3 regions of the Photorhabdus aballayi genome follow, and region 3 is predicted to be linked to each of the others. Evidence: riboswitches for the same ligand, from Rfam matches in the RefSeq annotation. Region 3 holds a riboswitch; each other region holds the start of a gene.
What was found. Region 3 has a riboswitch for thiamine pyrophosphate ahead of thiC (phosphomethylpyrimidine synthase ThiC). Riboswitches for the same ligand answer to the same signal wherever they lie in the genome.
Positions count from the first base shown of each region.

Region 1 (2,271 bases), on a different contig from region 3:
CATAACTGCTCGGTGTGTGAGATTCAGTCGTTGCTAATGACTTATTAGCAGTATCTGCCGTTGCTGCAAACACTGTCCCAGATGAGACTAAAAGAGTAGTTGATAGGGTATAGGCTGCGGTTAAATCAAACTTCATTATTTATTGCTCCAATTTCCCGACGACATAAATTGGGAAGATCCTGTGCATCACGTAAAATATGACAAACATCTAAATTCAGGAATTCTACTCTTGCTATTTTCAATAAAAGCTAAACGAAAAATTAATATTAAGATGTGATAGGTATTAACTGGGTATATTTAATACTGATATTTTAGTCGACTAATATTGGGAATGTGTTGACTTTTTCTTTCGCCTAAACAGTAGAAATTGGTCCTATGAACATACTATGAGATATAGAAAGTCTAATAATAAGACAGGCAAAATAAATTAGTGTTATTTATGTTATCTGGGGTTTTGTTGAGTGGATAAACTGTAAGCTAATTAGGATAACCTTGGATTTTCAAATTTTTGCAGCTATGTTAAACAATAATTGTTGTTAAGAATTTTAAATATGTGCGTTAGCTCCATAGCTGATAAAAAATGGCTTGCCATCATATTAAGAATATGTGATAAATCGTTCGGGTAAACGAGGTACGGTTCTGTTAATAGCAGCAACTCGCTCTAGTTTTTATGTTACGCCGAAACGGCGAATTAGAATTAAGTGATCCAAAGGAAATTCTTAAAATGGCAAAAATCACTGGTACTGTAAAGTGGTTCAACGAATCAAAAGGTTTTGGTTTTATTACTCCTGCTGACGGCAGCAAAGATGTGTTTGTACATTTTAGCGCTATTCAGAGCGAGGGTTTTAAAACTCTGGCGGAAGGCCAAAAAGTTGAGTTTGAAATTCAGGACGGTCAGAAAGGTCCTTCTGCGGCAAACGTCACTACAGCATAACTTCTTTTTGTCGACCATTTTGGATTGACGAAGTAAATTTGTTGTCTGATTGATTTTTTACTGGCAACAATGACATACCGATATCACCCTGTTGGTTATCTGATAGGGTGTTTTTGTTTTGGCTCGGGGCGCTCTTTATTGAGCTGAGATGAACCCGTAATACCTGATCTGGATAATGCCAGCGTAGGGAAGTCATGGTGTCTTTTCCTGATACTTGCTTTTCTTTATGTCTGGTTGGAAGAGGTACCTATGATGAGAATCAATTCACTGACAATTGCCGGTACTGATCCTAGTGGCGGTGCCGGCATTCAAGCCGACCTAAAAACTTTCTCTGCACTTGGTGCTTATGGCGCTACAGTCATGACAGCGCTTGTTGCACAAAACACCTGTGGTGTGCAATCTGTTTATGATATCGATCCTACTTTTGTTGCGGCACAGCTTGAATCTGTGTTGTCAGATATCAGAATTGATAGCGCTAAGATAGGCATGTTATCTAATGCAGCCAATGTTGCTGTTGTTGCCGACGCAATAAGTCGTTATTCCGTTCCTTATGTTGTATTGGATACGGTAATGATTGCGAAAAGTGGCGATCCGTTGCTGGCGCCGGAAGCGGTTTCCGAGGTTGTTGAACAATTATTACCGAAGGTTTCGTTGATTACCCCAAATTTGCCGGAAGCCGCAGCGATATTGAAATGTTCTGTAGCAAAAACCGAAACGGACATGCAAAAACAAGGGCGTGAATTATTATCGCTAGGATGCGAAGCCGTTTTACTGAAAGGCGGACACCTTACAGAACATGAAAGCCCTGATTGGCTATTTACTGTTGAGGGAGAATGGCGTTTTACTGCGCCTAGAATCAATACGCGTCATACACATGGTACAGGGTGTACGCTCTCCGCTGCACTGGCCGCTTTGCGTCCGCGTTATTCAAATTGGCAGACAACACTGCCTGTTGCCAAATCATATCTTCAGGCGGCGTTAGAACAAGCGGATTTGTTAGATGTAGGAAAAGGGATTGGACCTGTGCACCATTTTCATCAGTGGTGGTGAGAGTAGCGGATTGGCGAACTGTGTAAAATCAGTTGATCGTTCAGGGGAGTCCATATAGGGGCATGACGACGGGTCATTGGCATTTAAGTTCCGTGTCATTGCCGCTCATCTTAAGCCTTCCGGTAAACTAATTGCGTATACCGCTGAACCTGATTGTCGATTAGAAAAAGTGAATTATGAAAATTATGGTATAAAAATTCTGAGTGAAGAGCCCGTGAAAGACACAACTCTCGTGAGAGCTGAATTTCTTACCACACCACCTAGCCCTTTCACTATGTATCATTGGA
Region 1 covers NZ_JAPFCD010000027.1:47,094-49,364, forward strand. Annotated here, with positions in the region: gene pagP (lipid IV(A) palmitoyltransferase PagP) at 1-136, opposite strand, end outside; gene cspE (transcription antiterminator/RNA stability regulator CspE) at 725-934, shown strand; TPP riboswitch at 1,049-1,141, shown strand; gene thiD (bifunctional hydroxymethylpyrimidine kinase/phosphomethylpyrimidine kinase) at 1,184-1,984, shown strand; gene OO184_RS14215 (hypothetical protein) at 2,061-2,271, shown strand, end outside.
Region 1: linked by a shared signal. The riboswitch ahead of thiD (bifunctional hydroxymethylpyrimidine kinase/phosphomethylpyrimidine kinase) and the one ahead of thiC (phosphomethylpyrimidine synthase ThiC) in region 3 are both predicted to bind thiamine pyrophosphate.

Region 2 (2,271 bases), on a different contig from region 3:
GCCAGCCAGCCGGCTCGGCCATAGACCGTCAGAATGCCGAACAGAGCGACTAATACAGGCAAAACCAGCGTCATAGCACATAGGCGAAGAAATAGGATTCGGCCTGGAAAATAGCGGCGATAGAGTGCTCTGGAAAGAAAAATAGCCGGGATAACAGAAAACAGCGCCGACAAAAAAGCCTGCCAGAAGGTAAAACCCACTACATGCCACAGATAGCTATCTTCTGCCAGTAAAGACCAGTTATGTTCAGGTGCATTAGACCAAAGCGCACCGAATGCTAGTAAGGCGACCAATAGTAAAAGACCGGAGGCAAGAGCCCCCGGCAACAGCCATCCGGCTATCAGCGGCTGACAGCGCTTTGCCATGCACGAATCCATTGGTTACGGTATTTTGCGACTTCTTCTGCGGGATATTGCAGTGATTTTTCAGGTATTGAAAGCTGTGAATATACTTCTGGAAGTGGAATATCAATGACCGGATACATCCAGTTAGTGGTTGGAATCTCCTGTTGGAAAGCTGGAGTCAACATAAACTGCATAAATTTCTGGGCAAGCTCCGGCTGCTTGCTGGAAGCCAGTTGTGCAGCCACTTCGATTTGCAGGTAATGACCTTCGTTGAAGGTAGCGGCAGCATAATCGTCTTTCTTCTCAGATAACAAGTGGTAGCCCGGTGAAGAGGTATAACTCAGCACCAGATCGCCTTCTCCTTTCAGGAACAGGCCATAAGCTTCACTCCAGCCTTTGGTAACAGTCAGTGTTTTCTTTGCCAGTTTTTGCCAGGCTTGTGGGGCATCATCACCATAAATCTTTTGCATCCATAACAGCAGACCTTGCCCCGGTGTGCTGGTGCGAGGATCTTGATAGATCACTTTCCAGTTATTGTGGCTATTGATCAGCTCATCCATGCTTTTTGGCGGGTTTGGTAAACTCTTTTTGTTATAAATGAAGGCAAAATAGCCATAGTCATAAGGAATGAATATCTGGTTGTGCCATGATACCGGCAGTGACAGCTTGCTGATATTCACTTGACTTTCAGTGAACAGCCCCGTTTGTTGAGCCGCTTGAATTAAGTTGTTATCCAATCCAAGAATAATATCCGCAGCAGTACGTTTACCTTCCATTCTTAGGCGATTGAGCAAAGAAACGCCATCTTCCAGAGCAATCAATTTCAGTTCACAATCACATTCAGTCTCAAACGCTTTTTTAATTGCGGGTCCGGGTCCCCATTCTGCGGCAAAAGAATCATAGGTATAGATTGTTAATACCGGCTTGGCCTGTACAACCTGACTCAATAGCAACATAGAAGCTGATAGGGCCGTCAGTACGATTAATTTGGAAAATAACGTCTTAAACACTTTGCTCTCCTTACATTAATGAGGATTGGCAAAGGATTTGAGGAAGCGCTAAACGGCAAGATAATGTCTGTGAAATAGTTAGCAGCTCAAATCCCTACGCCGGTATTTAGCCGGATCAGGTTCGGCGGGTTTACTCTCAGCAAGGCTGTTTTAAACAGCCAGCACCCCGTTGAGATGGCGCTATTGTAGAGATTTAGCTAGCGACTGCAAAGTCCAATGATAGAGGTTTACCACTTGAGGGTAGTGTGAAACAATTAGTCATCTTTCAAATTTAGTTTATCGAGGTAGTCTGGTGATCGATGATGATGGCTACCGCCCGAATGTAGGAATTGTAATTTGTAATCGGCAAGGCCAGGTTTTGTGGGCCCGGCGTTATGGGCAACATTCCTGGCAATTTCCTCAAGGGGGCATTAATCCGGGGGAATCACCAGAACAGGCTATGTACCGGGAACTGTATGAAGAAGTGGGTTTAGGTCGGAAAGATGTACGCGTTCTGGCCTCTACGCGTAATTGGTTGCGTTACAAATTACCCAAGCGTTTGGTGCGTTGGGATACACGACCTGTCTGTATTGGTCAAAAACAGCGGTGGTTTTTGCTACAACTGCTCTGTAGTGAAGAAGATATTAATGTGCAGCACAGTAATACCCCGGAGTTTGATGGCTGGCGTTGGGTCAGCTATTGGTATCCTGTCCGGCAGGTTGTCTCTTTTAAGCGTGATGTTTATCGGCGCGTGATGAAAGAATTTGCTTCGGTTGTAATGCCAATACAGGAAAGCTCATCTCTGCCACGTTCTTCGTATTCTTATCGTCGCAAAAGAAGTTAGGTGAGTTCTATGCTCATGCGCTTACGGGAAATTGTTGAAAAAGTTGCTATGGCGACTAATCTGGCCGAAGCGCTTGAGCTATTGGTGAACGAGA
Region 2 covers NZ_JAPFCD010000010.1:99,756-102,026, reverse strand. Annotated here, with positions in the region: gene thiP (thiamine/thiamine pyrophosphate ABC transporter permease ThiP) at 1-365, opposite strand, end outside; gene thiB (thiamine ABC transporter substrate binding subunit) at 341-1,354, opposite strand; TPP riboswitch at 1,428-1,533, opposite strand; gene rppH (RNA pyrophosphohydrolase) at 1,647-2,177, shown strand; gene ptsP (phosphoenolpyruvate--protein phosphotransferase) at 2,187-2,271, shown strand, end outside.
Region 2: linked by a shared signal. The riboswitch ahead of thiB (thiamine ABC transporter substrate binding subunit) and the one ahead of thiC (phosphomethylpyrimidine synthase ThiC) in region 3 are both predicted to bind thiamine pyrophosphate.

Region 3 (2,271 bases):
AACACTGCATCAAATTCCACAAGAACAAGTTGATCTTTGGCTGACTGAATTTATTAACGAAAAAATCAAACCTCGATTTTATCCGCAAGCCAAAGCGCTTATTACTGAGTATCAACAGCAGCAAGTCCCAGTGATGATCATCTCAGCCACAGTTTCTTTTATTGTGAAAAAGATTGCTATCGAATTGGGCATTCACACTGCTCTGGGCATTGATATGGTGGTGGAAAATGGCTGTTATACCGGCCAAATAGACGGTATTGCGACTTTTCGTGAAGGGAAAGTCAAACGAATAAAACAGTGGCTGGAACAACAAAATAATTATCCTGAAATTATTCGTTTTTACAGTGATTCAATTAATGATCTACCAATGTGTCAATTTGCCGATGAGGTAATTACGGTCAATGCCGATACCCGTTTAAAAACCCAAGCACAACAACATGGCTGGAAACAATTAACCTGGTCACTGTAAATACTTTCAATCAGTAAGGGTTGTAGTTTTCACAATCCCTTCTATACTACTGCTTACTTTCTTGTCGGAGTGCCTAGCGTAAGCTGTCTTATCGCAGCATACACAGGCTGAGACCGTTAATTCGGGATCCGCGGAACCTGATCGGGTTAATACCTGCGAAGGGAACAAGAGTAATCAACCGCTGTCAGCCCACCCAATTTTTCACGGGTCTGTCCAGCCATCAATTATTACTCCTGCGAGCTCCAGACAAGCAACTTTCCCAATAACACAGTTAGGAATTTGCTATGTCTCATAATAATGTTATCCCTACAACCGATATCTCGCCAAAACCCAATCCGGCACGCCCACGTAAAGCACAACGCGATGCTGCTCAAGAATTTATTAATTCTATTCAAGGAGTGACATTCCCAAATTCACGACGAATTTATCTTCAAGGTTCCCGCGACGATATCCAAGTTCCAATGCGTGAAATCCAGTTATCACCTACTTTAATTGGCGGCACCAAAGAAGAACCTCAATATGAAGAAAACGAAGCCATCCCGGTTTATGATACTTCCGGCGCTTATGGCGATCCTGATGCCAAACTGGATGTACATGTTGGGTTAACCAAACTACGCCAACCGTGGATCGCCGAACGCCAAAATACTGAACCTGTTGCTACCCTCAGTTCTGATTTTACGCAGCAGCGCCTAACGGATGCCGGTCTCGATCATTTGCGTTTCAATCATCGCCCCCATCCATTAAAAGCCCGTAAAGGCAAATGCGTTACTCAACTGCACTACGCCCGTAAAGGCATCATCACACCGGAAATGGAATTTATCGCACTGCGGGAAAATATGGGACGCGAACGTATCCGCGGTGATGTGTTACGCCAACAACATGCTGGACAAAGTTTTGGCGCTCAGTTGCCAGAAAATATCACGCCAGAATTTGTCCGTCAGGAAGTCGCAGCCGGTCGGGCAATTATTCCCGCCAATATTAATCACCCTGAATCAGAACCGATGATTATTGGTCGCAATTTTCTGGTGAAGGTTAATGCCAATATCGGTAACTCTTCAGTCACCTCTTCTATTGAGGAAGAAGTAGAAAAGTTAATCTGGTCTACTCGTTGGGGTGCAGATACGGTCATGGATCTCTCTACTGGCCGTTATATCCACGAAACTCGCGAATGGATCTTACGTAACAGCCCGGTTCCCATCGGTACAGTCCCTATTTATCAGGCGCTAGAGAAAGTCAATGGCGTAGCGGAAAATCTCACCTGGGAAATATTCCGTGATACCTTGTTGGAACAAGCAGAACAAGGGGTAGATTACTTCACCATTCATGCCGGTGTATTACTGCGCTATGTACCGATGACAGCCAAACGCCTCACTGGAATTGTCTCCCGCGGTGGTTCAATTATGGCGAAATGGTGCCTGTCTCATCATCAAGAAAACTTCCTCTACCAACATTTCCGTGAAATTTGTGAAATCTGCGCCGCTTATGATGTTTCCCTATCATTGGGAGACGGCCTACGCCCCGGCTCTATTCAAGATGCCAACGATGAAGCGCAGTTTGCAGAACTACACACATTAGGTGAACTGACCAAAATTGCCTGGGAATATGATGTTCAGGTGATGATCGAAGGTCCCGGACATATTCCTATGCAGATGATCCGCCGCAATATGACGGAAGAATTGGAACATTGTCACGAAGCCCCTTTCTATACCCTTGGCCCACTCACAACAGATATTGCACCCGGTTATGACCACTTCACTTCCGGCATCGGCGCAGCTATGATCGGCTGGTTTGGCTGCGCCATG
Region 3 covers NZ_JAPFCD010000023.1:8,306-10,576, forward strand. Annotated here, with positions in the region: gene OO184_RS12860 (HAD family hydrolase) at 1-469, shown strand, start outside; TPP riboswitch at 525-650, shown strand; gene thiC (phosphomethylpyrimidine synthase ThiC) at 754-2,271, shown strand, end outside.